One region of the Exiguobacterium sp. s127 genome, then DNA from elsewhere that is predicted to be linked to it. Evidence: riboswitches for the same ligand, from Rfam matches in the RefSeq annotation. Region 1 holds a riboswitch; each other region holds the start of a gene.
The links. Region 1 has a riboswitch for thiamine pyrophosphate ahead of KNP98_RS08755 (3-oxoacyl-ACP reductase). Riboswitches for the same ligand answer to the same signal wherever they lie in the genome.
Positions count from the first base shown of each region.

Region 2: it holds a riboswitch for thiamine pyrophosphate, as region 1 does, so the genes downstream of both, thiT (energy-coupled thiamine transporter ThiT) here and KNP98_RS08755 (3-oxoacyl-ACP reductase) in region 1, are expected to answer to the same signal.
Region 3: it holds a riboswitch for thiamine pyrophosphate, as region 1 does, so the genes downstream of both, tenA (thiaminase II) here and KNP98_RS08755 (3-oxoacyl-ACP reductase) in region 1, are expected to answer to the same signal.
Region 4: it holds a riboswitch for thiamine pyrophosphate, as region 1 does, so the genes downstream of both, KNP98_RS13860 (ECF transporter S component) here and KNP98_RS08755 (3-oxoacyl-ACP reductase) in region 1, are expected to answer to the same signal.

Region 1 covers NZ_JACSMO010000005.1:161,737-169,211, forward strand. Annotated here, with positions in the region: gene adhE (bifunctional acetaldehyde-CoA/alcohol dehydrogenase) at 1-1,298, shown strand, start outside; TPP riboswitch at 1,447-1,547, shown strand; gene KNP98_RS08755 (3-oxoacyl-ACP reductase) at 1,667-2,437, shown strand; gene KNP98_RS08760 (LLM class flavin-dependent oxidoreductase) at 2,475-3,812, shown strand; gene KNP98_RS08765 (hypothetical protein) at 3,962-5,377, shown strand; gene KNP98_RS08770 (bifunctional 2',3'-cyclic-nucleotide 2'-phosphodiesterase/3'-nucleotidase) at 5,589-7,475, shown strand, end outside.
Region 2 covers NZ_JACSMO010000003.1:80,801-88,275, forward strand. Annotated here, with positions in the region: gene pknB (Stk1 family PASTA domain-containing Ser/Thr kinase) at 1-522, shown strand, start outside; gene rsgA (ribosome small subunit-dependent GTPase A) at 559-1,464, shown strand; gene rpe (ribulose-phosphate 3-epimerase) at 1,466-2,122, shown strand; TPP riboswitch at 2,143-2,249, shown strand; gene thiT (energy-coupled thiamine transporter ThiT) at 2,314-2,874, shown strand; gene KNP98_RS05360 (thiamine diphosphokinase) at 2,877-3,476, shown strand; gene KNP98_RS05365 (amino acid permease) at 3,694-5,106, opposite strand; gene rpmB (50S ribosomal protein L28) at 5,246-5,434, opposite strand; gene KNP98_RS05375 (Asp23/Gls24 family envelope stress response protein) at 5,719-6,081, shown strand; gene KNP98_RS05380 (DAK2 domain-containing protein) at 6,107-7,475, shown strand, end outside.
Region 3 covers NZ_JACSMO010000002.1:257,356-264,830, reverse strand. Annotated here, with positions in the region: gene KNP98_RS04395 (BrxA/BrxB family bacilliredoxin) at 709-1,134, opposite strand; gene KNP98_RS04390 (class I SAM-dependent methyltransferase) at 1,167-2,351, opposite strand; gene KNP98_RS04385 (sporulation protein) at 2,450-3,223, shown strand; gene tenA (thiaminase II) at 3,374-4,075, opposite strand; TPP riboswitch at 4,150-4,255, opposite strand; gene KNP98_RS04375 (DUF1002 domain-containing protein) at 4,443-5,324, shown strand; gene KNP98_RS04370 (ABC-F family ATP-binding cassette domain-containing protein) at 5,606-7,000, shown strand; gene KNP98_RS16015 (hypothetical protein) at 7,027-7,371, shown strand.
Region 4 covers NZ_JACSMO010000012.1:61,906-69,380, reverse strand. Annotated here, with positions in the region: gene KNP98_RS13885 (hypothetical protein) at 1-275, opposite strand, end outside; gene KNP98_RS13880 (alpha/beta fold hydrolase) at 477-1,280, shown strand; gene KNP98_RS13875 (NAD(P)/FAD-dependent oxidoreductase) at 1,814-2,857, opposite strand; gene KNP98_RS13870 (energy-coupling factor transporter transmembrane component T family protein) at 2,935-3,660, opposite strand; gene KNP98_RS13865 (ABC transporter ATP-binding protein) at 3,626-5,191, opposite strand; gene KNP98_RS13860 (ECF transporter S component) at 5,188-5,766, opposite strand; TPP riboswitch at 5,866-5,964, opposite strand; gene KNP98_RS13855 (50S ribosomal protein L25/general stress protein Ctc) at 6,054-6,692, opposite strand; gene KNP98_RS13850 (DEAD/DEAH box helicase) at 7,032-7,475, opposite strand, start outside.

The DNA.
Region 1 (7,475 bases):
AAAACTCCGTCTCTGAAAACGTAACGGCGAAACATCTACTCAATGTCAAGAAGGTGGCGAGACGACGCGTGAACATGCAGTGGTTCAAAGTACCGGAAAAGATTTTCTTTGAAAAAAATTCAGTCCAATACTTGAAATCGATTCAAGATGTCTCACGTGCGTTGATCGTCACCGATCAAGCGATGGTCGAGTTCGGCTACGCGGATAAAGTCATCCGCAACTTACCGGCAGGCGTCAGCTACCGGATCTTCGACCAAGTCGAACCGGATCCATCGGTTGCAACGGTTCAGACAGGAGCGCAAGCGATGCGCGACTTCAAACCGGACTTGATCATCGCCCTCGGTGGCGGATCAGCGATGGATGCAGCGAAAGGCATGTGGCTCTTCTACGAGCAACCGAACGAAACGTTCTCGAACTTACGTCAAAAGTTCCTCGATATCCGGAAACGGGCCTATAAATTCCCGGCGCTCGGTAACAAAGCGAAGTTCGTCGCCATTCCGACGACGTCTGGAACAGGATCTGAAGTCACACCGTTTACCGTCATCACGGACAAAGAGAAAAACGTCAAGTATCCGATTGCTGACTATGCATTAACACCAGACGTCGCAATCATCGATCCGGAATTCGTCATGACGGTCCCGGCATCAATCACGGCTGACACCGGAATGGACGTCTTGACACATGCGACAGAAGCCTTCGTCTCCGTCCTCGCGAACGACTATACGGACGGACTGGCGCTAAAAGCGATCAAGATGATCTTCGACTACTTGCCACGCGCTTATGCGAATGGTGACGATGCCGAAGCACGCGAAAAAGTTCACAATGCGTCAACGATGGCCGGAATGGCGTTTGCCAATGCCTTCCTCGGGATTAACCATTCGATCGCACACAAAATCGGTGGGGAGTTCCACACGCCACACGGTCGGACGAATGCAATTCTGATGCCACACGTCATCCGCTACAATGCAGCGAAACCGACGAAACTTGCTTCGTTCCCGAAATATGAATCATTCATCGCTGATGAACGGTACGCAGAAATCGCCCGTTATCTCGGACTACCGGCAGCGACGACGGAACAAGGTGTCGAATCATTAATCCAAGCGATCACAGAACTCGGACAACAGTTGAACATCAAAATGTCGTTCAAAGCCCAAGGCATCAAAAAAGCCGACTTTGAAGCAAAACTCGATAAGATGGCCGTCGATGCATTCGAGGATCAATGTACGACAGCGAATCCGAAAATGCCGCTCGTGACGGAACTTCGGAACATCATGGAACTTGCCTACGAAGGCGTATAACAGAGAAATAAATCATGGCAATCAAAAGAGCCTTGCTTCCGGTCGACGGAGGCAAGGCTTTCGTTCGTAATCAAAAGAGACACCGACAAAACTGTCCTGTCATTATTGACAGATATTTCTAAGACCGCTAAAGTGAAAGTAACTTGAATAGAATCACTAGGGGTGTTACTAAACTGAGATGAGTAGATACTCAAACCCTTTGAACCTGAACTAGTTCGTACTAGCGTAGGGAAGTGTAGACTCTAATAAACAAGCGAAGACCAGTCTGTCGGTTTTTTGCTATGTGATTATTTAGACGTGCGCAACTTTCCTTTTGGAGAGTTGCGCTTTTTTTGTTTACGACTTCGCTATTTAAGTTGCAAAAGACGATGAAGGAGTGGAAGACAGTGAACAGAACGGTAGTAGTGACGGGAAGCAGTCGGGGACTTGGCGCGACGATTGCAAGAGTATTGGTGAACAATGGGTTTAAAGTTGTGATTAATTATTATAAGAGCAAGGATGCGGCAGAGGAACTCGTAAATGAGCTCGGTGCAGAACATGCCATTGCCCTGTATGCGGATGTCACGAAGCGAGAAGACGTCGAGACATTGATGCAGTCAGCGACAGCTCATTACGGACAAATCGATGTCGTAATCAATAATGCATTAGTCGATTTTAAGTTCGATCCGCGCGCTCAAAAATCATTCATCGATTTGGAATGGGAAGATTATCAAAAACAGTTGGATGGCACGTTGAAAGCAGCGTTCCACGTCGTGCAAAGTGTTCTGCCGCAATTCATTGAACGAAATAACGGCACCATCATCAGCATCGGCACGAATCTGTATCAAAACCCGGTAGTTCCCTATCACGAATATACGACGGCAAAAGCAGGGTTGATCGGCTTTACGCGTAATCTTGCATCAGAGCTAGGACAGTACGGCATAAACGTGAATGTCGTCTCCGGCGGCTTGTTAAAAGTGACGGATGCCAGTGCTGTGACGACCGCTGAAGTATTCGAATTGATTGCCCAATCAACTCCGTTAAAAAGAGTGACGACGCCGGAAGAGGTTGCGCAATTGGTCGCCTTTTTAGCGTCAGAAGCAGCCTCTGGCATTACCGGTCAAAATCTAACCGTAGATGGCGGATTGACGATGAACTGATGTCAGCGCTCAGGAGAAAGGAGTCAGGGACCTAAAGATGACGAAAACGAAGCAGTTAAACATCGGTGTTTTATTGTACGGCTGTGGCCATCATCAAGCGGCATGGTTAATGCCGGATTCTGCGATTGAAGAAATCGGGGAGAGCGGTTATTATCAGCGATTGGCTCAACTAGCGGAAGCGGGCTGCCTGGATGCTGTATTTTTTGCTGACAATCAATCTTTTCCTGCTGCAAACGCAACTGAACTACCGGCCTTTTGGCTCGATCCTGTAATCAATTTAACCGCTATTTCTCAAGTAACCCGCCATATCGGGTTAGTTTCAACGATATCGAGTACGTTTTCAAATCCGTATACAGCGGCGAGACAACTGTTAAGCCTTGATCACGTGACGAACGGGCGTGTCGGCTGGAACCTGGTGACGTCGATGACGGACTGGGAAGCGTTAAACCATAGTATGGATAGGCTCCCTGCAAGGTACGAACGGTATCAAAAGGCGGATGAATTTGCGTCTGTAATGGAAAAATTATTTTTATCCTGGGATCGAGCTGATTTCCTTTCGAGCCGGACGGACAACCGGTTAATTGATCCTGAAAAGATTCAACCATTCCATCATAGCGGGACCTACTTCAACGTAAAAGGTCCTTCGTCTACACCGCGTAGTCCTCAAGGGAAGCCGGTGGCAATGCAGGCGGGTGCATCTGCCCAAGGGATTGCACTTGCATCAAAGCACGCGGATGCCGTCTATTCGGTGTCGTGGAATGTAAAGCAAGCGAAAGCATTCCGGGAAAGTCTACAGACACAAATCAAAGAAAGTGAGTCACCGGAGCGGCAGATTAAAATCTTTCCAGGATTGGTTACATACGTCGGTCGAACCCGGGAAGAGGCGCTGGCGAAGAAAGCCGAACTGGATGAGAAATTACCGGTCGCGAATGCCTTGAAGCAACTGAGTTTCTTTTTGCAACAGGACTGTTCTGATTGGGATCTTGACAAAGCGGTGCCGTCCTTACCGCCTGTCGATGCGTTTTCAGGACCGGTCGGACGCTATAAAACGATTCTTGAAATCATCGATGATACAAAGCCTACATTAAGAGAACTGTTAGGTTATCTGGCAGCTGGTGGGGGACACCTGACACTGATAGGTACACCGGAAGAAATCGTCGATCAGATGGAGCTGTGGTTTGAAATGGGTATCGCAGACGGATTTAATCTGATGCCGCCGTCACTCCCGTCAAGCTTAGAGGATTTTGTAGACCTGATCGTTCCTGAACTGCAAAAAAGAGGATTGTTTAGAAAAGCCTATCAAGGGACTACGCTTCGGGAACATTTTGGTTTAGCTCAGGTGGGGCAGTCGGACGTGAAAAAAATCGTAAACTAAGCGTTCCTGCCAATCGGAGTTTGGCGTCTGGGAAGTAACCCGTTCGTCATGAACGGGCTACTTTTTGTATTTAATGCAGAAGATTCGTTTTCAAATCACCCGGAACAGGAATAACTATACAAACAATCTAATCAAGGGGAGGCGCTTTTATGGAGCGGAGGCAACAGCGAAAGGAACGCTCGCATATGTTACGCAATATCTTGTTTGGTATAGGACTCGCTTGTATTGGTTTTCTCGTCCTGTTCGGTGTCATGACCGTTCTCGTCCAACAAATCGAGAAATCTGCCGATTACCAGGCGTTCGTCGAACTGATGCAGGACGCGGACGTCTCGTGGACGACACTGGAATTGACCCTCGTGTTCCTCCTGTTTTTCATCAGCGGAATGGCTGTCACGTTGCCGGAAGCCGTCAAAGAGGGATTGACGAATCAACTGATTGGCGCAAATGATACGGGGAACATCTTATCGGTTTTCGGAATCGATCTCAATCAAGTCTTGGAACCCCTGTCCTTCCGCGCCGAATATGGGAGTCCCTTCTTATCGATTTTCGGAATCGGTCTATTCCTAATCTTATTCTTAGTTTTACGGATCGGCGCAACGCGTGTGACCTGGACGATTCGAACAGTCAGCTTTTTAGCGGCGAGTTTCGTCTTGTTTGCATTTACGTTCAACACAGCACTCGGGATTGATGTGCTGACAATTGATCAAGCGACCGTCTGGAACGGAATCTTCATTTTACTCTTTTTGACAGGTCTATTTTATCTCGCGTTTTATCCACGACAACTGTCCGGTATGTCAGCCGCCTCCCGTGCTGCGATCATTATCCTGATGGTCGCAAGTAGTGCACAACTGTTCTTTACGGTGACGGATGAAGCGAAATATGAGGGGGACGCCTCGACCCGGACGTGGTTGACTGTTTCGAGTTTAAACGCAGGCAGTGACGGCTGGTATGATTTGATGCACGGCAGTCAAGTGACCTACAAGGCAAATGTCCTTGGTGCAAGATTAAATGTCCCGGTGACGTTTTTGAACGGGGAAACCGACGTGACGCGGTTGAAACGATCGATGGAGGACGTCGTCAACCGAATCGACGCCGAGCGCGTCACGAATCAATTGTTGACTGTCATCGGGGGCGAACGTCCCGATTTATCGAATACGCGTTTGACGCTTGACGCAGTCGATTACGGAACGGCACGAAATGTCGTCCTTGCGGTGGACGCTCGGTCGGCCGGGCAAACGGCGGCCGCTGATCAAGTCGAACAGGATAAGCCGTTCCCGTTTTGGCTGTTCCTGGTTGTCCCGTTCGTCGTCTATCTCCTTGTCAGCATCCGGGCCTTTAAGAAAATATACGATCCCGTCGTTTTCGCTGTTGCGACCAGTTTGATTAGCTGGTTCATCTGTTCGCTGACGGGGACATCGTTTGCACTCTTATGGCAAGACGAGGCTCTCGTCCGGTTCAGTCAAGAGACGGCGACGGTGACGACGATTCTCTATGCGACGGTACTGGCACTGATTGCCGGTTTCATCGGTTACGCAATCAAACGACAGCATCATGGTGATAGATGAAGGGTGAAAACCGTTTCCCGTAAGTTCGGGGAGCGGTTTTCTTTTTTACAAGTAAATTTGTAAAGGTTCAAGGTTAATGTAAAGCCAATTTGTGGAATTAGTTAAGAAGGTTAAATAAGACGGATGTCCGACCTATTCAAAGAGGTTATAAGCTACAATCAAAGCGTGTTAAATTAATTGAGCAGTCATTTATATCTTAGGGGGAAACCAGATGAAACAGGCTACAAAAATTATTATCGCTACCACGTTGATCGCACCGATGTTAGCACCCGTCATCCAAGTCAAAACACTCGCAGCAGATGACAGTGTCGTCAAACTACGTTTTCTAGAAACAACAGATTTACATACAAACTCGATGAATTATGATTACTTCAAAGACGCGCAAGATGAGTCGATCGGTCTCGTCAAAGCAGCGACAGTCATCAAACAGCAACAAAACGTCGTCGGCGAAACGAACAGCTTCCTGTTCGATAACGGGGACACACTCCAAGGCACGCCGTTCGGGGATTATGTCAAAAATCAGTACGATCAAGGCAACAAAGGCAAACACCCGATGTATGAATTAATGGAATACCTCGGTTACGACGCCGTCACGCTCGGTAACCATGAGTTCAACTTCGGACTCGACTTCCTGAAGTCAGCGATGAGTGCTTCAAGCGGTTCAATCAAGTTCGTCAACTCAAACGTCCTCGACGCCGTGACGAAACAACCAATCGTCGCGGAATACAATGAAGACGGAAAAGACTATCAAATCATTGAACGGCAAGTGATGGATCAAAACAATCAACCGAAAACAATCAAAGTCGGCGTCTTCGGTGTCGTCACACCACAAATCATGGCGTGGGACGCGGGGAACTTGACCGGTAAAGTGACGGCGGAAGCCATCATCCCGGTCGCTAAAGCGACGGCGAAAAAACTAAAAGACGCTGGTGCAGACGTCGTCGTTGCGTTGGCCCACTCCGGAATCGGGGATACGATCGACCAAAAAGACGGCGATGAGAACGTCGGGTATGCGTTATCGAAGCTGGCTGACATCGATGTCTTGATGACCGGTCACCAGCACGGAAAATTCCCGGCAGCTGACTCGGCATTCAATAAGTTACCGAACGTCGATGCCGAAAAAGGGCTGATTAACGGAAAACCGGTCGTCATGGCGAACACGCAAGGGAAAAATGTCGGTGTCATCGATCTGCAATTAAAACAAGTCGACGGCAAGTGGACGATCGATACGTCATCTGCGAAACTCGCTGACGTCACGAAAGAGACGGTCGCTGATGCCGGTGCGGTCAAGCTGATCGAGAAGTCGCATCAAGGAACACTCGACTATATCCGTCAGGAAGTCGGAACGATCAACGACGATATCCAAAGTTTCTTTGCACTCGTCCAGGATGATGATTCCGTCCAGTTCGTCACGAACGCTCAAAAATGGTACGTCGAAAAACAGTTAAAAGACAATGCGGAACTCGCGAAATATAAAGATTTGCCACTCTTATCTGCCGGTGCACCATTCAAAACAGGCGGACGGAATCAAGTCAATGCGGCAGACTACACGTTGATTAAAAAAGGCCCGATCGCACTGAAAAACGTCGCTGATCTATATGTCTATCCGAACACGCTTGAAGTCGTCAAGGTGACGGGCAAAGACGTCAAGAACTGGCTCGAGATGTCGGCCGGTCAATTCAATGAAGTATCAGGTGAACAAACCGATTTATTGAACAAGGATTTCCGCAGCTACAACTTCGATATCCTCGACGGATTGACGTATGAAATCGACATTACGAAACCCGCGAAGTATGACTACAACGGCGTCGTCGTCAACGCGGATGCCAGTCGTGTCCAAGACATCAAGTACGAAGGCAAGGAAATCACGGATGAGCAGGAATTCCTCGTCGCGACAAACAACTACCGTGCAGGCAGTGCGTCGTTCCCGGGTCTTGGTGGCGGAAAAAACATCGTCTACAAGTCAGCGTACGAAACACGGAACGTCATCTCAGACTTCATCCAAGCCAAGCAGCCGGTCGACTATAAGGCCGATGCGAACTGGTCGCTTGTTGCCAGTAAACCGATGACGGTCAACTTCGATTCAGCGGAAGCGGCA
Region 2 (7,475 bases), on a different contig from region 1:
ATTGCAAAGGAACAGACGATTACAATCACGGTATCCGAAGGTTCGTCAGCGTTTGAATTGAAGGATTTGACGAACATGTCGAGTGCTGAAGCAAAAGCGTACTTGGACGCGACAGGTCTCGACGGTACATTCGAACAAGAATTTTCGAGTGAAGTCGAACTGGACCAAGTCATTCGTCAATTTCCGCAAGCGGGTGTCAAAGTCGAGCCGAACGATTCCGTGACGGTCTTTATTTCAAAAGGGGAGGAAGAACAAACCGTGACGGCGACCTTCCCGGAAAAAGTAGCCTACGATGCTGTAGGTGAAGGGGATGAAGATCCGCCGCGGCAAGTCATTCGAATCGAGACGGATGATGCTAAAGGGAAACGTACGGTGATTGAAGAGTCGATTGACAGTGATGAAACATTTGATGTTCCGGTGACGATTGATCCGGGCGAAGAAGGAAAAATCACAATTTATAAAGATGATGTAGTGTATCGCTCGAAAACGATTACCTATAAACAAGCGAAAGCAGAACAATGAGTGTGCTACGAACCGCAAATTGAAGGAGGGCATGGGATGGCAGAAAATCGTATCGAAGAAAATCGGGACGGGACGATCATTCGTCTACAAGGTGGGTTTTATGATGTCATGACGACGCAGGGCGAGGTGCGATCGCGCGCTCGGGGAAACTTCCGAAAACGTGGTATCAGTCCTGTTGTAGGAGATGAGGTCGTATTGCATATCGAAAGCGAAACTGGATACATTTTAGAAGTGAAGGAACGGCAAAATTTCCTGGTTCGTCCACCGGTCGCAAACATCGATCAAGCGTTGCTTGTCGTCTCAGCAGCAGAACCGGACTTTTCAGCCCATTTGCTCGATCGATTTTTAGTCTTAATCGAAGCAAAAGAGATTCAACCTATCATTATCTTGACGAAGATGGATTTGTTGCAAGGAACAGCGGAAGCAGAAGTCCGGACGGCGATTGCCGGTTACCGACAAATCGGTTATCAGGTGATTGAGACGTCGAGTGAGACGCTAGAAGGGGTAGAGGAAGTCCGCCCGCTACTCAAGGAAAAAACAAGTGTGCTCGCGGGACAGTCGGGAGTCGGAAAAAGTTCATTGTTGAATGCGCTCGATGCGACGCTCGATCTCGAGACGAGCCACATCTCGAAATCGCTCGGACGCGGACGACATACGACGCGTCATGTGACGTTAATTCCGCTTGCAGAGGGCTTGATTGCTGATACGCCAGGGTTTTCGAACCTCGATTTTCCACACGAGATGGAAATCGAAGAATTACGTTGGTGTTTTCCAGAATTCGTCGCACGGCAAGATACGTGCAAATACCGTGGTTGCCTGCATTTAAACGAACCAGGCTGTGCTGTCAAAAAATCAGTTGAGGGAGAAGAAATCATGTCCTCACGCTATACGAATTATGGTATGTTTGTAGAGGAAATCAAGAATCGAGCGCGGAGGTATTGAAATGATTAAAATCGCACCATCTATTTTATCAGCAGATTTCGCCAACCTAGAACGAGACGTTAAAGCTGTCGAGGCGGCAGGAGCAGATTACATCCATTTCGACGTCATGGACGGCCAGTTCGTCCCGAACATTTCATTTGGTCTACCCGTCCTCAGTAGTCTTCGTCAAAAGACGGACATGGTCCTTGACGTTCATTTAATGATCGATCGACCAGAAAACTTCGTCGAAGCGTTTGTAGCGGCAGGAGCGGATATCGTCACCTTCCATGTCGAAGCGACGAATCATGTCCATCGTGTCTTGCAACAAATTAAAGGGGCTGGAGCAAAGGCCGGCGTCGTGCTGAATCCACACACGTCACTGTCGACGATTGAACATGTCCTAGAAGAAGTCGACATGGTCTTGTTGATGACGGTCAATCCAGGATTTGGCGGACAAGCTTTCTTGCCGAGCGTCATGACGAAGCTGAAGCAATTGGCGATGATCAAAGCAGAGCGCGGTTTGACGTTCGAAATTGAAATCGATGGTGGTGTCAACGCGGAAACGGCAAAACTGTGTATCGACAATGGGGCAAACGTCCTTGTCGCAGGTTCTGCAATCTACAATGCACCAGACTATGCGGAAGCCATCACTAGTATTCGAAACGCGGCTCACGTATAATAGAGCCAAGACAATTAAATTTTGACCGCAAGGGGTGTCGCGTCAAGCGGCTGAGAGAAGTGAGTAGACTTTAACCCTTCGAACCTGTTCCGTTCAGACGGACGTAGGGATGTGGCGCACGCAGGCAGTACGGCGTCCGTCGTACTGCCTTTTTGTTGTCATCATTATTTTATTTTTAGGAGGAACACAGTATGAAACGATTACAAATGTTAATGGAGATTGCGATTTTCGCGAGTCTCGGTGTTGTATTTGATTTATTGATTCCGTTCAAAATGCCACAAGGCGGATCCATCAGCTTAGCGATGTTACCGATTTTCGTCATGGCCTTTCGTCACGGCGTCGTTGGTGGTGTCATCACGGGTGCGCTCGTCGGAACGATTCAATTGATGTTCGCTCCGCAAGTCTTGACGGTCGTCCAACCGCTGCTTGACTATACGCTTGCATATGGTGTCGTCGGTTTGAGTGGAGTGTTTGCAGGCCAAGTCAAAAAAGCAGCAACAGAAGGTCAAAAAAAGCGTCTCATGACGATTGTTTTGTTTGCGACCTTGTTAGGTGCCGGTCTACGTTACATCTGTCATGTCATCAGTGGAATCGTCTTTTTTGCAGAGTATGCCAAAGGACCGGTCGTTCCTTACTCGTTCATTTATAACGCGACGTATATGGCTCCGTCGTACGTTTTATGTGGGGTCGTTGCAGGTATTTTGCTTACGACAGCACCACGTCTTTTACGTTACTCCGCTCGCGGTATTTAAAGATGAGAGTTTTAATCGTTGCGGCAGGACCGGTAGAAGACGTCCCGACGCTCGCACCATTCGTGAAAGACAAGACGATGATTATCGGTGTTGACGGCGGGATTGCGACATTAGTGGAGCAAGGACTTGATTTTGATGTGGCAATCGGTGACTTTGATTCGCTCGGATACGTTCCGGATGGTGGATTGCTTCATCCGGCAGAAAAAGATGAAACGGACTTAGAACTAGCGTTACGTTACGCTACCGAACAGGCTGCAGGTGCTGAACTACTCATCTTTGGTGCGACGGGTGGTCGGCTCGACATGACGCTACAGAACGTCTATTTGTTAAAACAATTTCCGATGGCACGACTCGTGACGAAACGTGAGGATGTCCGGTACTGGAAAACCGGTCAGTACGAACTCGCGTCTGAAGGGTATCATTACCTGTCATTCATTCCCCTTGTCCCGTCGAACTTGACGTTACGCGGCGTCAAATACCCCTTGACGGAGCATCCTGTTCCGGTCGGTGGTTCGCTGACGGTCAGCAATGAGTGGGTTGGTGTTGCGCAAGTGACGGTCGTCGAAGGGGAAGTCCTCGTCCTGCGCACGCATGAAAAATAAAAACGCGATAGACGCGATTCCATCATATCTCGCTGATGCGACCGGGACATGCGTTCTTCAAGTACACGTCATGACGTCATGAACAAAAAGATAGGTATGGCAAACGCCGATGACTCCGTATGTAAAACGGAAGCATCGGCGTTTTGATTTATTAGTCAGTCGACTGTTTAAGTTCAACGGATTCCGGCACCCGGTGTATCCAGGGCCAGATAACAAGTCATCGTTGTTCGTTTTGAAGTGTCGAACTGGCTGCTTGTTGTTCGCTTTTTGCAGCGATATGTTTTCCTTTGACGAAAAGATGGTAACTTACCCATGTCAGTAGGAAGAAAGGGACGCCGAGATATAAGGCGACGCGTTGATCGGCTTGAAAACCTAAACTGATTAAGACGAGCAGATTGAGTGAGAATGAGAGGATGGGTAAGACTGGGAAGAACGGTGTTTTGAACTTCAGTTCGTCAAGCGTGTGTCCTGCCTTGATGAATTGGCGTCGGAAAGCGATTTGCGAAGCGGAAATCGAGATCCAACCGACTTGTGCTCCGAGACCGGCGATGGATAATAGCCAGATGAAGACGGTATCTTCTGCGAAGAATGCCGTCAATAAGGATAACATCGCGAACAGCATCGTGAACGTTAAGGCGCGCATCGGCACACCCCGCTGATTGACGATGGCGAGTTTCTTTGAAATCATGCCTTCTTGCGACATCGACCAGAGCATGCGTGTCGCAGCATACAGTCCAGAGTTTCCGACGGATAAGAGTGCCGTCAAAACGACGATGTTCATCAAATCTGCAGCATATGGGATACCGATTGCGTCAAATACCATGATGAAGGGACTGCTGATGCCGCTCGCCGATTCATACGGAATTAAAGCCCCGATAATTGTAATCGAGAGGACGAAGAAAATAAACGTCCGCCAAACCGTATTACGAATCGCTTTCGGAATCGATTTTTCTGGATCACTCGATTCCCCGGCAGCGACACCAATCAATTCTGTTCCTTGGAAAGCGAAGTTGACGGCAATCATCGTCGTCAAGACGCCGAGAGCCCCGTTCGGAAACCAGCCGTTCGCCGTGAAGTTCGCGAACAACGTAGCTGGTCGTTCAGCCGCCATATCAATCCATCCGAACCATGCGGCTCCCCCGAGTCCGATGAAGAACAGGATGGCGAGTACTTTAAGACTTGAAAACCAAAATTCTGCTTCTCCGAATGCTTTCGCAGAGATCGCGTTCAATCCGAATAAGATGACGGTAAATAAGGCGCACCAGATGACGACGGGAACCTGTGGAAACCAGCGATCCATCAGACTACCGGCAGCTGTGATTTCAAGAGCGACGGTTACGGCCCAGCCGAGCCAATAAATCCAACCGACGGCAAAACCGATGCCTGGACCGATAAAACGTGTCGTATACGTTTGGAATGAACCGGACACAGGCATGTGGACAGCCATCTCTCCTAGACAGAGCATCGTTAAGTACATGATTGTTCCGCCGACGATGTAACTGAGGACCGCCCCGAGTGGTCCTGCTTGCGAAATCGTCAACCCTGAACCGAGAAATAACCCCGTCCCGATAATACCACCAAGCGAAATCATGAATAGATGTCGGCTTGTCATGGCTCTTTTTAACTGCATGATGAATTCCCCCTTGAGCAATAAAGTAACTGCCAACTTATTGTAAGCGTTTTCAAATGCTGCGACAATTACTTTAGGAGAAAAATAAAAAAGACGACAAAAAAACCGGAAGGGAAGATTCCCGTCCGGTTTTTGCGCCTTATACGCGTTCGACTTTACCTGATTTAAGAGCTCGAGCTGAAACCCAAACCTTTTTAGGTTTACCGTCAACGAGGATACGTACTTTTTGTACGTTGACTCCCCAAGTGCGTTTCGTTTTGTTCAATGCGTGTGAACGGTTGTTTCCCGACTTCGGCGATTTTCCAGTAACGTAGCATTTACGTGCCATGCGTTCCGCCTCCTTTTATGTTGTTTTGCGTTCGTCCTAATAGACACTTTGCTATCTTAGCATGGTGTCAGGACGGTTGCAACATAAAAAAAGTAGCTGACAAGAAAAAAACTTGACAGAGAACCTCAAAATTTAAAATAATGGATGAGGATGATGGTAAAAGTTCATTTGACCGCTACTATTTTTCACTTATTCATTGTATAGTCAGTACGGCGACTTTTCAATAGTAGGTCCTTATAGTAGAATTACGAGAAGAACACAATTAGTTAAAGGGGGCTACTCAGGTGGCGATCGAGATGAAAACGACCTATGGAAAGATTGATGTAGATAATGATGTCGTCGCGCAACTGGCGGGCGGAGCAGCAATGGAATGTTTTGGTGTCGTTGGTATGGCATCACAATCACAAATCAAAGATGGGCTAGCTGAATTATTGAAACGTGAGAATTTTGCACGTGGCGTCATCGTTCGACAATCTTCAGAACAAGTTCACATCGATATGCATATCATTGTGAGTTACGGTACGAAAATTTCTGAAGTCGCGAACAATGTTCAAAGCCGTGTTAAATATACGTTGAACCAAGCGTTAGGGTTAGAAGTGACATCTGTAAATATTTTTGTCCAAGGAGTCCGTTTGACGAATGTCTAAGACGGAAATAGAGGAGGAAACTTTAGTGAGTGTAGATCGTTTAACAGGAGCCCAATTAGTCAAGATGATTCAAAATGGCGCGGCAAATCTCTATCAAAATGCAGATTTCGTCGATTCACTGAACGTGTTCCCTGTGCCGGATGGCGATACAGGAACGAACATGAACTTGACGATGACATCTGGATCGAAAGAAGCAACAAACGCAACATCTGATTCTGTCGCAGACGTCGCATCAATATTCGCACGAGGTCTTTTAATGGGGGCACGTGGGAACTCTGGTGTTATCTTAAGTCAATTATTCCGTGGTTTCTCGAAATCGATTGAAGGAAAACAAACAATCGATACGAAGGAATTCGCAAATGCCTTGCAAAAAGGTGTTGATACAGCATACAAGGCCGTCATGAAGCCAGTCGAAGGGACGATTTTAACAGTTGCTCGTGAAACAGCAGTCGCTGCGATCGCACAATCGGAAACAACGACGGACTTACTTGAATTGATGCGCGGGATTGTCGAAGCATCAAAAGTTTCACTCGAAGGAACACCCGATCTTTTACCGGTCTTAAAAGAAGTCGGTGTCGTCGATTCTGGTGGACAGGGACTTGTTTGTATTTATGAAGGCTTCCTTGCGACACTCGAAGGAAAAGAACTTGAAAAACCGCATGCTCCTGTCATGGAAGCACTCGTCGAAGCAGAGCATCATAAATCGGCTCAAAGCTTCATGTCGACAGAGGAAATCCATTACGGTTACTGTACAGAAATCATGGTTCGTTTCCAAGATGATAAGTTAGCGAATGCACCGTTCAGTGAAGAAGCATTCCGTAACGAATTATCTGAGTTCGGAGATTCACTGCTCGTCGTCGCAGATGAAGAGTTGCTCAAAGTTCATGTCCATGTCGAGACACCAGGTGATGTCATCAACAAAGGACAAAAATTTGGTGAGCTCGTCGCGGTTAAAATCGAAAACATGCGCCAACAACACTCAACGATTTTAGAAGAAGAAGGCGTCAATCACGTAACAGCTCCAGTTGCAACGAAAGCGAAAGCGAAATCTGCACTCGTCACGGTCGCAATGGGCGAAGGGATCAGTGAGCTCTTTAAATCACTCGGTGTCAGCATCGTCATCGAAGGTGGACAGACGATGAATCCATCGACGGAAGATATCGTCAAAGCGATTGAAGACGCGCATGCGGAGCACGTCTATGTGTATCCGAACAACTCGAACATCATCATGGCGGCTGAACAAGCAGCATCTGTTGCATCATGCGGCGTGACGGTCGTGAAATCAAAAACGGTCCCACAAGGACTGGCTGCGACAATCGTCTACAACCCGGAAGCGACAGTCGATGAGAACGAGCGTCACATGATGGATGCGATTGGTGCTGTCAAGTCAGGAC
Region 3 (7,475 bases), on a different contig from region 1:
AAATAGCTCTGATCCGATTTATTACTTTTAGGATATACGAATATTTATTCATTGTAAAGTATAATTATCTCGTAATAATGCATAAATCGATTCTTTTTATACAAAACATGAGTAAATAACCACTTTTGAATCCGCTTACATTTTTTATTGCTATCCTCGGATTTTAATCATGGGTACTTTCTAACTCGAAAAAGGGGATGCTATTGATTCGATTCGTCTTTCTTTTTTCATTGCTCTTTCAATAAGTCGGCCTCTGCTTCAGGGGGACTGCTAAAAAAACATCTCTTTCGCGCACACTCACTTTCACGACAAATTAAAACCGTGTTTCAATTAAGAAACACGGCTCTAGACTGTAGTCAAAGTGCCATTGGGCGATAAAAGCGTTTTTTTCGTTGCTTTCCTCGGGCGAGGCGCAAGCCGTTGCTCCTTGGTCCTAATGGACAACGAGCAGGGTCTTGCCTGCCTCTGAAAGTGCGTTAAAAACGCACTTTTTCCCGTAGGAGTCAACGAAACGTGACGCTCTTTAGGAAATACCGTGAAGGAAATCCAGACATGCAGACGGTTTAGAGCGCAATCTGTCTTGAATCGCTTTAGAACCGCGAAAAGCGAATGGATCGCACCTAGATGTCGCATGTTCACTCTTCATAAGCGTTTGTATACATGCTGGAGCCGTGTTTCAATTAAGAAACACGGCTCCAGTTGATTCACTTATGCGTAAATTTCAATCAATGACTCTAATTTTTCAACAACTTCTTCTGCAGTAAACGATTCGATGTCGAAACGTTCAACCATCGAAAGAATGTTGCCATCTTGCATCAAAGCGAATGATGGTGATGAAGGTGGATACCCTTCAAAGTACTCGCGTGCCCGGTCCGTTGCTTCACGGTCTTGTCCCGCAAACACCGTTACGAAATGATCTGGCTTCACGCCTTCCATTCGATTGACGTAAGCAGCTGCCGGGCGAGCAATCCCACCTGCACATCCACATACTGAGTTGACAAGGACAAGTGTCAATCCTTCACGCTTCATCGCGTCATCGACGCTTTCAGCTGTCGTTAATTCTTCAAAACCAGCAGCTGCCGCTTCTTTACGTGCTGTCTGGACGACGTCTTCAAAATACATTTGGAAATCCATCGGTCTAATTCCTCCCTTATTCGTTCTCTTCCTTATTGTACGAGTTTAGATGAAATCTGTCCAAGTCTGCCGCTTAATTCTTGCGCCAAATATGGTTTCGCATGTAGTAGATCACGGAAGGCGACGTAACGGTCAATTTTTTCTTCCGACGGCTGACGGTCATTTTTATACGCACGAATCAAGACATTTTTTGGTGTATGCTCTAAATCAATGAATTCAAGCAATTGTGTCTCGTAACCGACGAGCGTCAAGATTTCGGCACGGATCGAATCCGTCGCAAGCGAAGCGAACTTCTCTTGAATCAGCCCGTGTTGCAACATGACGTCGAGTGGTGAACAGTCGAGTTGACGATTGAGTTCTTTTTGACAACACGGGACACTTAAGATGACAGACGCATTCCAATCAACGGCGCGGGCAAGTGCAACATCCGTTGCGACGTCACAGGCATGAAGCGTCACCATTAAGTCAACCTCTGTATCTTCGTTATAATCATGGACGTCCCCGACACGAAACTCGAGATTCGTATAGTCGAGATCGCGCGCAATCGCTGTACATTCTTCGATGACTTCTTTTTTGAGATCAAGTCCGGTCACTTTCAAGTCGAAGCCTTTGACGACACTTAAATAATGATACAAGGCAAACGTCAAGTACGATTTTCCACAACCGAAATCAAGAATCCGTAACGTTCGGTCTGTCGGTAACGCGGAAATACTATCTTCGACGAACTCCAGGAACCGATTGATTTGTTTAAATTTATCGTACTTTTGCCGTTTGACTTGTCCGTCTTCCGTCATGACACCGAGTCGGACTAAAAACGGAACGACGACACCATCTTCAAGGAGATGACTTTTTTTACGGTTATGCGACAGTTCTGCTTGCAGGGGTGACTGTTGCGTTGTTTTTAACGATACTTTCATTTTTTTGGATAACTGGAACTGAACTTCTTCCGTCTCGAAACGGAATAAAAATTGACGGAATTCCTCCATCAATCCGTCGAGTCGTTCTAAAAATTCATCAACCGACAAATTTTCGTGTTTAATTATCCGTTCATATTGAAACTCTAACTGGATTGCATACGTATCTTTCAATAGAATCGGTTTTAGTTTGATTCTTCGAAGATCATTCGACTTTTGGCGCGGACCACTAATCGTTGCATGCACGAGAGCAGCAGCCTCGAGCTTTTGAGTGAGTAATTCTTTTACTTGGTGTAATTCCACTGTAGTCCCGTCCTTTTCTGATTGTTCTTTCGAAACTGTAGCAAATTCCACCCTATTCGACAAGTAAGGTAGCTTCATCATTAAAGGAGGAACGAACGATGTTCAAAAAACTTTTATCACAAATCGGAATCGGTGCCGCCACAGTCGATACACGACTCGACAGCGAACGCTGTGAGCCAGGCGGACAGATTCACGGAACCGTCCATATTAAAGGCGGCAATGTCGACCAAGAAATCGATCGGATTTATTTAGCGTTTAATACACAATATAAAGAAGAAGTCAGGGACAGCACGACATTTACGACGTTCACACTCGATCGTTTTTCGCTAAACGAAGCCGCCTTTACGATTGAAGCAGGTGTCGAACGCGAAATTCCGTTTACGCTTCAAGTACCATTCAATACGCCGCTCTCGGTCAGTCAATCGAAGTCATGGATTGAAACGGGTCTCGATATCGCCCAGGCGGTCGATCCGTCAGACCGGGACGCCATCATCGTCCAAGCCAATGACCTCCAATCCGTTATCTTAGAAGCGATGGAAGAACTTGGCTTCCGACTCAAGAAAGCGGACACGGAAAAACTTCCCGGGCGTTACCGGAAGGATTTACCGATCGCCCAGGAACTCGAGTATTCGGCACGCAATACGTACTTCGCCCATAAACTCGATGAAGTCGAACTCATCATGCTCCAAGACCGTACCGGCATCGACATCGTCTTGCAAATCGACCGTCGTGCCCACGACTTAGGTTCGCTCTTCAGTGAGATGGCGGGTGCGGATGAGACGATGACGAAGCTATCCTTATCGAACCACGATTTGATGGACCGAAACGCCGTCAAACAACAATTAAACGATTTGATTGAACGGTACAGCTGATTTCCTTACCAGAATTTTCATCATGCCTGTAATCCACCAACAAAAAAACCTGAGCGATTGCCATGACTTTCTTTACGAAAGCTGAAAATTGCTCAGGTTTTGTGCAGTCTGCCGTCTGATCGCGCTGATCAACAGCGGCTAAAGCTGTACTTATCGTTTCGTTACTTTTGGTTGACGCGTAACTTGTGTAAAGAGACGTTCAAACGTTTCTTCCGTCCAGCCCATTTCCCAAAACATCAATTCGTAATAACAGCTTCTGACGAAATGGTGTTTCATCCGTTCCCGTTCTGCTTCAGTCGCTTGCGCCGCCAAAGCATCCAGCCGGTCGACCTGTTCAAAGACGACCCGTTCGAACCATTCCGAGCTGTATGTTGCAATCCACTGTTGATAAATCGGTGACGCCGGTGACTTCGTCAACAGTTGTTGTCCGACTTCATAATAAAGCCAGTAACACGGTAAAATCGCTGCAATCGTTTCCCCGAGTGTCCCCTCGCTCGCATGATGCATATGTGAGACATAGGCATACGCAGTCGGTGCCGGTTCGAACGCTGCTAAATCCGCTTCCGTAATAGCGAGCGGTTCAAAAAACGATTGATGGAGTGATAGCTCAGCCGCATAGGTCGATGTCGCATGTTCCGCGAGTTCCGCGATCGTCGCAAAATCCGTTGCCTTTGAGGCGGCCCGGGCTTGAATTTTTGCGAAATGTTTTAAGTAATACGCATCCTGCATGACATAATGTCGAAATTTTTCGAGCGGTAACGTCCCGTCACCAATGCCTGTGACGAATGGATGGGAAAAACTGCTGTCCCAATATGTTTTTGCGGCTTGCCGAATTTCTTGACTGAATTTCAACCTAATTCCCCCTTTTGTTGAATCAAAAAACGCCACACCCTACGAACAGGGCATGACGTGAAGAGACAACAAGAGAGATATTCACGCCACTTCCCTCCGTAAGTCCAAACTTAATCAGGTTCAAAGGGTCCAAACGTCTTCGTCGTCTCAGTCGGCCTACCGACTCCCCTAGTGGTCATTATTTAATTCCTCTTCACTATATCATTTTTTCAGTCACATGATCAGGATTTTAAATGAAATGTAGTATAGGATTAGGGACACGAGGTGGGCGGTTCATTCCGCCTCAAGACCGATTCCGTTCTGGAAGACGTCACTTACAATGAAATTAGCACCTGATACTACCTACTATACTCGGAGGATTTATACTATGAATAAAGCAACAAAAATCATGACCACGACGCTTTTAGCGACAAGTTTACTTCTACCGACTGCTGCTTCAGCAGAGCAAGTCGTCGATAAAACAATCATCACGCTTGGTGAATCGCTCGGGGCAAAGGATAAAGCCTGGGTACTCGCCCGATTGAATGCGCCGGAAGGCATTACGCCCGTCATCGCCACGGCAGCGGATGAAGAAAAATATTTAGGGAAAAACGTTCCCCAATCGCAACTCGGCGGCAATATGTACTCTTCCGCAAAAATCGAACTCGCTGAAAAAGGCGACGGTTTATCTGTCGCGACCGAAAACATTACCTGGGTAACAAAAGACATGTACTTGAACGCGCTCGTCACTGCAGGCGTAACGGACGCCGACATCACAATCACTTCCCCTTATAAAGTCACCGGGACCTCTGCTTTGACGGGGATCATGAAAGCATACGATCAAACGTCGGCTGAGACCGGCATTAAATTGACGGATGAACGAAAAGATTTAGCCCAACAAGAGTTATCGGTCACTTCCGATGTCGGAAAAACGGTCGGGACGGACAAAGTCGCCGAACTGATGAATGAAATCAAAGCAGAGATCGCCAAACAAAAGCCGGAAACCAAAGTCGATATCGAGAATGTCATCATCCAAGTCATTCAAAATAACAACATCCAGTTGTCGGACGCCCAAATGGAGCGGTTGACGTCATTGTTCAGTCAAATGGAGAAAGCTGACTTGAACTGGGGACAAATCGAGACCGGATTAAAGGGTGCCGGGCAAGATATCCACGCGTTCGCGACCTCCGAAGAAACGAAAGGATTTTTTGCAAAACTGTTTGACGGCTTAAGTAAGTTCTTCAACTCGATTTCCGGACTGTTCAAGTAACTGAAAACGATTTCATTTTCAGTTCAAAACATGGTAAACTAACTTTATCGAAACGAAAAGGTGGTGTAAAAGATGGGTTTTGCTGCGTGTAAGCAATGGTTGATGGAACAACTTTATCTGTTGCGCGCGATTTTTCATGAAATGGCGTTCTAAAGGACGAGTCTGCCCTTTTCTTAGGAACATCCATCTGAAAAATAAAGCAAAGCGCACCTTTTACGGTAAACGGAGAGCGCTATTTGCGTTCTCCGTTTTTTGATGCGCATGAAAGGAAGTTACTGATCATGATTTGCGACATCCAACACCTGACAAAACAATTTGGGGGAGCATCCGTCTTAACCGATGTCTCGCTCTATCTTAAACAAGCTGACCGCATCGGATTGATCGGTCGAAACGGAACCGGAAAAACCACGTTACTGCGTTTAATCGCGCAACTCGAAACAGCGGACAGCGGAACCCTTTATCTCAAAAAAGGACTTTCCATCGGTTATTTGGCTCAAATTCCACAGTTCGCAGAAGAATTGACGGGCCTTGATGTTCTCTGGACCGCATTTGCCCAAATCGTCGCCTTACGGACGACGATGCATCAGCTTGAACAACAAATGGCAAGTGCTGACCACCTGGACGATGTGCTAAATGAGTATACGCGTGTGACCGAACAATTCGAACAACAGGACGGTTACCTGCTCGACTCGAAAATCCAGCGCATGATTAACGGACTCCACCTCGATGCCTTGCTGACACGTCCCTTTTCTCAATTAAGTGGTGGCGAACAAACGAAAATCTGCCTCGGCCGGATGCTGCTGGTGGAACCAGACTTGTTGATTCTCGACGAACCGACGAATCACCTCGATCTCGCAGCAATCGAATGGCTCGAACAATTTTTAAACAGTTATCCGGGCGCTGTCATCATCGTCTCGCATGATCGCGTGTTTCTTGACGCAAGTGTCAACTTGATCGCTGAACTTGAAGATGGTGAACTGACAATCTACCCAGGAAATTATTCGGCGTACACGGTCGCGAAAGAACGCCTGCTCCTCGAACAATTCCACGCCTACACGGAACAACAAAAGAAAATCAAACAGATGAAGGATGCGATTCGGCGCTTGCGCCAGTGGGCAAATGAAGCCTCTCCGCCAAGCGAAAAACTGTTCCGAAAAGCAAAAGCCATGGAACGGGCACTCGAACGGATTGAGCGACTCAAACGGCCGCTCCTGGAAAAAGCGGTGCCTGACATCCGCTTTTCGTCGCAAGGGCAACTCAGTCAAATCGTTTACCGTCTTGAGGATGTCACGCTTTCCGTCGCCGGCCGGAAGTTGTTCGCGTCGCTCGATTTCGAAGCCGCGGCACGTGACCGGATTGGAATCGTCGGTGCGAACGGAAGTGGGAAAACGACGTTATTACGTGTCTTACTTGGACAACTCCAGCCGACGAACGGACGTGTCACGCGTGGTCCGTCAAATCAGGTCGGATTTTTATCGCAACACGTCGATATGCCGGGTGAAGAGCGACTGATCGATTACTTCCGCTCACACGTTTCGGCGGACGAAGGAACAGCTCGCTCCCTGTTGGCCCGTTTCCTCTTTTTCGGTCCACGTGTCTTCTTACCGATTACTGCGTTAAGCGGCGGGGAAAAGATGCGCTTGAAGAAGCACTCGAGCACTTTGACGGAACGCTGATTGCCGTATCGCACGACCGTTATTTCTTGAACCGACTCTTCTCGAAAACCTATTGGCTAGATGACACGACAGAAATCTTTCACGGTTCTTACCAATATGCTGCCGAAAAACGACATGCCCGGTCAATCGTCGAATCAGCGGCACCCACGCCCCGCGCTACCCGGACGCCGGTAGCCGGGAAACATCCGGCTTTAAATGCAGGCGAACTCGAACAGCAGATTCAACAGCTAGAGGATGAGGTGGCTTTACTCGATACATCACTCGCGGCGACACATGATTATGAAGTCCTCACGACATTATTCTCAGAACGAGAACAGCTCGTTAGTCAAATTGATGACTTCTATGAAAAATTGTTGGCAGTCGATCACTAATCAAAAAACGCATCATTTCACCACCGCTGCTTCATTAAGTGCGGTGGTTTTTTAAATTAAAAATGCTTTGATGACGATCTGTTTTTCTGAACCCGAAAAAATAT
Region 4 (7,475 bases), on a different contig from region 1:
AGGTACAGGTTTTCTTTTTCAGCGAGATAAAAGACCTCGGTTTGAGCTCCATACATTTCAAGCGTTTTTAAGGAAAAGTACATCTCATATGTATTAAGGATCCGGTAGGATGAGGGCAGTGCCGTCGTCTTTTTATTCTTGCACGTTTTTAACAATTGTTTTTTCTCTTTCGTCGATACATCGTCTACGAATTGATGATCGGTAAAACGTTCGACTGACCAGTACGCCGGTACGGACTCAAGCTTCAATAAACGTTCTTGACCGCACCCGGTCAAGACGAGACTGCAGGCCAGTCCTAATGCCAGTGACCATGATTTAATGACAATCCCTCCCCGTCGTTTTCTACTTATTTTACCATATATTTTTCCATATTTTATCTATTTTTCATTTCACTTTAACCTTAAGATGTTAATAATCTATCAGAACGGGTAATACTCAATCATCACGAATTTCACTACTACACGGGGGTTATTCAAATGGGTACATTCATTCAAGCAGTTGACGGAACTAAAATTTATGTCGAAGATGTCGGTTCAGGACAACCGGTCGTCATGTTACACGGATGGCCAGCGAATAACAACATGTTCGAATATCAAAAGAATGCCTTGCTCGACGCCGGCTACCGTTACATCGGAGTTGATTACCGCGGCTACGGCAAATCGGATGCTCCAGCCAGCGGATATGATTATGCAACGATGGCATCTGACATCGATCAAGTCATCACGCAGCTCGAACTGAAAGACGCAGCGTTACTCGGCTTTTCAATGGGGGGCGGGATTGCGTTACGCTATCTCCTTAACCACGGATCGAGCAAAATCTCGAAATTGATTCTTGCGGGTGCTGCAGCTCCGGTCTTCACGCAACGGGAAGGGTACCCGTACGGGATGACAAAAGACGAAGTCGATGACTTGATTGCCGATACGAGAAAAGACCGTCCGGCGATGCTTGAAGGATTCGGAAAAATCTTCTTTGAACAAGACCATTCAGAACCGCTGACACAATGGTTCCACAACTTAAGTGTCGCAGCCTCTTCTCACGGCACGATTTTATCGGCAATCGCCTTGCGCGACGAAGACTTACGGGATGAATTGCAGCAGATTGACGTCGAGACGTTAATCATTCACGGTAAAAAAGACAAAGTCTGTCCGTTTGAATTTGCGGAAGAGATGCAAAAAGGAATCCCGAACTCACGGATCGAACCATTTGAAGAGAGCGGGCACGGGACAGTACTCGATGAACGCGAAAAATTCAACGATACGTTACTTGCTTTCTTAAAATAATCAAAGACACGAAAAACAGCCATCGCAAGTATGCGATGGCTGTTAAAGCTGTAGCTAAACGGTTATGAAGCCTGAAAATGCTATATCGAGATGCGCTTTCCTGTCTCACCTCGTATTCAAAGCGGCAATCGTTCGCAGTTCTAAGCGATTCAAGACAGATTACGCTCTAAACCGTCTGCATATTTGGATTTATCTCACGGTATTCCCTAAAAAGCGTCACGTTTCGTTGACTCCTACGGGAAAAAGTGCGTTTTTAACGCACTTTCAGAGGCAGGCAAGACCCTGCTCGTTGTCCGTTAGGATCAAGGAGCAACGGCTTGCGCCTCGCCCGAGGAAAGTAACGAAAAAAGACGCTTGATTTCCTGATAGCACGTTGTCTACAGTCTGAAACAGCCATCGCAAGTATGTGATGGCTGTTTTTGTGTCTAGATTGAGGAATGAATACCTCTCTGTTTTAGGAGGTTCCACATGCAGACACCTTAGTGCACGTTCCGCCTTGAACCGAACACCCAGTTCATTCGAAATTCGAGTTCTTATGTCGTATAACTTTTGATGAACCGGCGATCGATCCATTGTTTCAAACGCCAGCTCAAATGATTCGTCTGATAGTGTCGTCCGTAAAGCAAGGTCCCTTGCTGATGTCCCATCGAAAGAATCGTCAAGTAACGCGCTTGCGGCCGGAACGTCCGCAAACGTTCCTGATTGATGAAACGAAGGAGATTCTCAAGCAAGACCGGTGCTTGCCGGACGGCGGTTACACCGTTCTTCGGTGTGTTCGGATATGCGGCGAGCGTCGCACAGTCGCCGACGGCAAACAGAGAAGGGTCCTCTAGCGACTGGAACGTCTCGTGGACGAGTAAAAACCCGCGGTCATCACAATAGAGGCCGGATGCCTTAAACAAATCCAGCGCTGACGCGCCACCTAAAAACAGGACGGCATCTGCTTTAAATGATTGGCCCGACTGGAGCCGGACGGTTTGCTCATCAAGAGAGACGAACCGGTCGACGATGCGTGTCACGCCCAGCGTATCCAACCGGTCAAGGATGCTCGCTTCTGCCGGGTGTCCTGCGAGGAGCGGTTCATCATGGACGAGCGTGACCGGACAACCGTCCGATTGGAATGAGGCGGCCATCTCGATTGCAGCAGCACCGCTCCCGACGATGACGGGCGACGATGCCTCTTTAAACTGACGGAGCGCCTGATCGATTTGATAATTCGGCTTGATCGTGACGCGTGACGTCGCATCTGAGACATTCCAGTCATTCGAACCGATGTTACACGATACAACATCATAGGGAATGATTTGACCCGATTGACAGAAAACTTGTTTCGTTTGCGGATCGATTCGCGTGACACGGTCCTCCATCAATGTCTTTCCGTGACGCGCACAGAGTGCTTTGACATCGACCCGGGTCTCCTCGAGTCGATACGTGCCGTCCGCAAGACCGGAGAACATTCCTGAATAATACTGATAACGGGACGGGTTGATGACGATCCATTCAACATCCGGATGCGTTCCTTCCTTGATACATTCTAAATGGGCATGACCTGCCCCGACTAATACGATTCGTTTCAAACCTTCACCTACTTCTTTAAATTAACTGCTTCCGAAACTATGATTCCCTGAATCCGTCCGCGTTAATCTAATGAATGTCATAGGACAATCCGAAGCAAGCTCGCCACGAGACAAACGAGACAAAAAAACACTTGGTCGTGACGCGTCACGACAGGACGGACATAATACGTCCGCTCGGCTTGAAACCGACGCGCTTCCATCGCAATCGCGATTTGTTCCGAACGGATGATACTGTTCGTAAAAAGCGGTAAACTGATGGCGAAAAACGTCTGCCATGGCCAAATCGAGTGCTGTTGGCGGACACGCCGTGCTTGACGGATTGTTCTTATTTCCTGCTGAAAGATCGGAATAAAACGAATCCCTGCTAAAAAGCCGTATGCGAGACGGTCCGGAAGGCGGCACTGATGAATCAGGCTCATGACGAACCGGGTTTGGTCGGTCGTCGCGATGAACGTCAAACTGAGGAAGACGAAGGCGAGCATCCGCAGTGCAATCAACCAGGCATGACCGATACTTTCTTCCGTGACGCGAAACCAACCGAATGACCAAACTTCCGTACTGCCTTTTCCGAAGGCTGCCATCATCCAAAATGTCAGCAAGAACAAGACGAGGTAGGGGGAGACCCGTTTGGCGAGCGTCAACAGTGACCAACCGGAGCAGCCCAATCCGACCGCAGCGAGTAAAAGTAAGGCTATCGTTTCGCGTAACGTCGGTGCCGCAATCAAGAGCACCATCACGTACAGGAGGGCACCGAGCTTGAGTGCCGGATTAATACGTGCGAGCGGGGAGTCGTTTTCCTGCACGACGTTTCACCTCCTCGAGTTGCTGATACAAATACGATAACGGACGAGAGAGTTGGTTATGCTCGAGTAACGTCTCGTCTTTAAACAAAGTGTCCGGTGTGCCGTCGAACTGAAGTCGCCCGTCACCAAGGACGAGGACCCGGTCGGCATACTGGTGGACCAGCTCCATGTCATGCGTCACCATGATCAGCGTCGTCCCGTTTAATCGCGCCTGCTCGAACATCTCGATGAGTTGACTTGTCGTCTCGGCATCTTGACCGAACGTCGGTTCATCGAGCAACAGGACGTCTTTTGGTTCTAACAACATCGTTGCGACGCTGAGCCGTCGCTTTTGACCCATGCTCAGAGCGAGGGGCGACTGACGGGCGACATGGGTTAACCGGTAGGATTGCAACGCCGTTTCAATCCGCTCCGGCGTCGGTGCATCCATGCTGATGACGAGCTCGCCTTCGACCGTCTGCTTGAGAAATTGGAGCTCTGGCTGTTGAAAGACGAATCCGACGTGTCGGTAATAGCTCCGACTTTTCCATGTCCGCAGTTCTTTTTCGAACAAGCGGACCGTACCGCCTTGCGCCGGAATCAATTTCGCCAGTGTTTCGAGCAACGTGCTTTTCCCGGCACCGTTCGATCCGACGACCATGATCCATTCTCCGGCGTGTGTTGCAAGCGACAGGTCGTCGACAATCACTTGCTTACGGCGTCCTAACGCGGTGCGCGTCAGCGCGAACGTATTGTCGTACCGAACCGGAGGACGGTTGTTATTCACTTTTCGTAACCGCCCCGCCTGGGAAGAAGCGGGTGGCACGGTTTCCAGTTGATACGGGTAGAGGAGCGGCGTCGCAATGCCGCGTCGTTCAAGTTCATCGCGATGCTGACCGAAGACATCAAGCGGCGGACCATCGCGTAAAATCGTTCCGCCGTGATCGAAGACGAGCACCCGGTCACTGAACGTCACACAGCGGTCAAGCTGATGTTCAATCAGAACGAGCGTCAACGTCCGGTCGTGATGGAGTTCCTCAATCAGCTGCATCAAAACCCGATGTCCTGCCGGATCGAGTTGCGCCGTCGGTTCGTCAAGCAATAGAATATCCGGCTTAAGCGCTAGGACGCAGGCGAGGGCGAGTCGTTGTTTCATCCCTCCTGACAGTTGCATAATCGGTGTCGTCAGCGGCACATCAAGGCCGACACGTGCCAGTGCGGCGTCAATCCGGTCATCCATCTGACTGCCGTCGACTGAGCGATTTTCAAGACTAAAGGCAACTTCCGCTCCGACGGTCTGCATGCAGAACTGGTCGTCCGGATTTTGAAAAAGGATTCCGACCGTCCCGTTCGTTTTGCAGTGGCCGCTGACATCGGCTTCAATCGCGTCAGGTAATAAGCCGGCGAGAACATGTAAAAACGTCGTTTTCCCACTGCCGCTCGGTCCGACGAGCAACGTCGTTTCCCCTTCGTGTAGCGTCACCGTCACGTGGTGCAGGACGTTGTCATGTTGCCCCGGATAGCGGACAGACAAGTCGTTACAATGAATCATGCCGCATCCGGTTTCTGCCGCTTACGCCCGATCGCATAACCGTTCAACGTCCCTGTCTTGACGAGCGCATCGACGATGACTTTCGCAAGTAATCCACCGAGCAATGCACCGCTGACGAGTTGAAGGGAAAACGTCAACAGAAGTGTCGTCGTCGTATAGTAGGCGAAACCATTGACGACAAGACTATAGACCATACTGCCGATTGCGGCGAACATTCCGGATAGAACTAACGTCATTGTGTTGAACTTCCGGTATCCGAAGAGGGCAAAAGCGATTTCGGCACCGATTCCTTGAGCGAAACCAATCAATAAGGCCGATAATCCGAAGTGACTCCCCGTGAATAATTCGACAGCCGCGGCGACGACTTCTGCAATCAGTGCTGCCCCGGGCTTTTGAATGATGTAGGCGACAAGCGGACTCGCGATGACCCAAATCCCGAACATCCAGTTCGATCCGACCGGTCCGAAGATCGCGGAAATCGGTAACCACAATGTCGACCACCCTAAGTAGAGTACCCCGCAAGCAACCGACAACATCATCATGACGATGATTTCTTTCATTTTCCAACTGTTCATGTTCCTATCTCCCTTTGGCACAACCACCAGACAAACAAAAAGACCGCCCTCTATGAAAGAGAGCGGTCGCTGAATCTGCAAACATGCAGAAAAATTGAACGAATTACCGCTCCACTTTCCTACGCTAGTATGAACTAGATCAGGTTCAAAGGGTCCGAAGTGAATCGTCTCAGCCAATGGGCTCCCCTAGTGGATGTGCATATAGTGTGTACGCTATTTACTGTACCGACTCTACCGACAGTTGTCAATACAGATAAAAACCCTCCGCGAGGGGAGGGTAAGAAAAATTATTCTTTTTCTTCCGTTTGTTCTTCAATAGAAACTTCTTCTGTCGCTTCAGCTGATTCTTCAGCATCTGCTTCTTCGAGATCCGCTTCAAGTGTCGATTCGACGACGGCAACGACTTGAATGTCACCTTCCGTAACGATACGGTATTCTTTTTCTTCCGGTAAATCCGAAACCGATAGAGAATCACCGAGGTTAAGATTTGTCACATCGACTTCGACGCGTTCCGGTAATTTATCTGGTGTAGCTGCAACTGTTACTTTAAAGAGTGTTTGTGAAAGATATCCACCAAGTTTTGCACCAGCCGCTTCGCCGACGAGGACGATATCTGTTTCGACTTCTGTTTCTTCATCCATTTTAACAGCGATGAATTCAACGTGCTTGATTGTTGGTGTGAAGATATCCATATCGAGTTTGTTGATCAGTGTGTTGACTTTTTTACCACCGATTTGAAGTGCAACAAGTGCATTCTCACCATGTTCACGAACGACTTTGATCAATGCTTTTTCGTCAAAGGCAATCGGTGTACTTTCCACTTTGTAACCATACACGACACCAAGAGCTTTTCCTTCATGACGTAATTGCTTTCTAAGTGAGCGTGGGCGTACTTCGCGTTCTTCTACTTTTAATGTTACTGACATGTTCATTTCCCCCTTGAATTTGGTATAGCCCTCAAAAGGTAATGAAGAAAGGAGTGGAACGAATCGTTCCGGATCAAGACAGTGCATCGAATGCTATTTCAAATTGATTTCATAAAAATGAAGATCGAAGTGAGTGGTTAGCATTTCTCTCCCAGGTCATTACGCTGATATTGAGAAACATGTGGTTGTAAAAGCAACTCGCTGATGCGGTGCTATGATAGTTATACCCCTGTAACATTAAAAGCTAAACATCAACCGGAGAAAAAACGATAGCCAGAAACCTGTTCTCCCTAGAGCAGCAACGATTTACATCATGTAAAGAAATCGGTGCCTTTCCTCTTATTCAAGCAATTGAACCATCTCATCGACCGATAACGCAAGTGACGCCGGTTGTTCAAGTATATCCGTCACGAGTGTCGCTTTCCGTTCCTGCAGCTCGATGATTTTTTCTTCGATCGTGCCTTTCGTGATTAATTTAATGACTTCGACCGTCTGTGTTTGTCCCATCCGGTGTGCCCGGTCAGCCGCTTGCTGTTCGACAGCCGGATTCCACCAACTGTCATATAAGATGACAGTATCCGCCGTCGCCAGGTTCAGTCCGGTGCCGCCCGCCTTCAGTGAAATCAAAAACAGATCGACTTCGCCTGCATTAAAACGGTCGCAGCGTTCGAGACGCTCCGCAATCGGTGTATCCCCGCGCAGTTCGAAATGAGGGAGGTGCAACTCATGCAGGTCGTCCCGAATCAAATCGAGCATTTTTGTAAACTGTGAAAAAATTAAGAT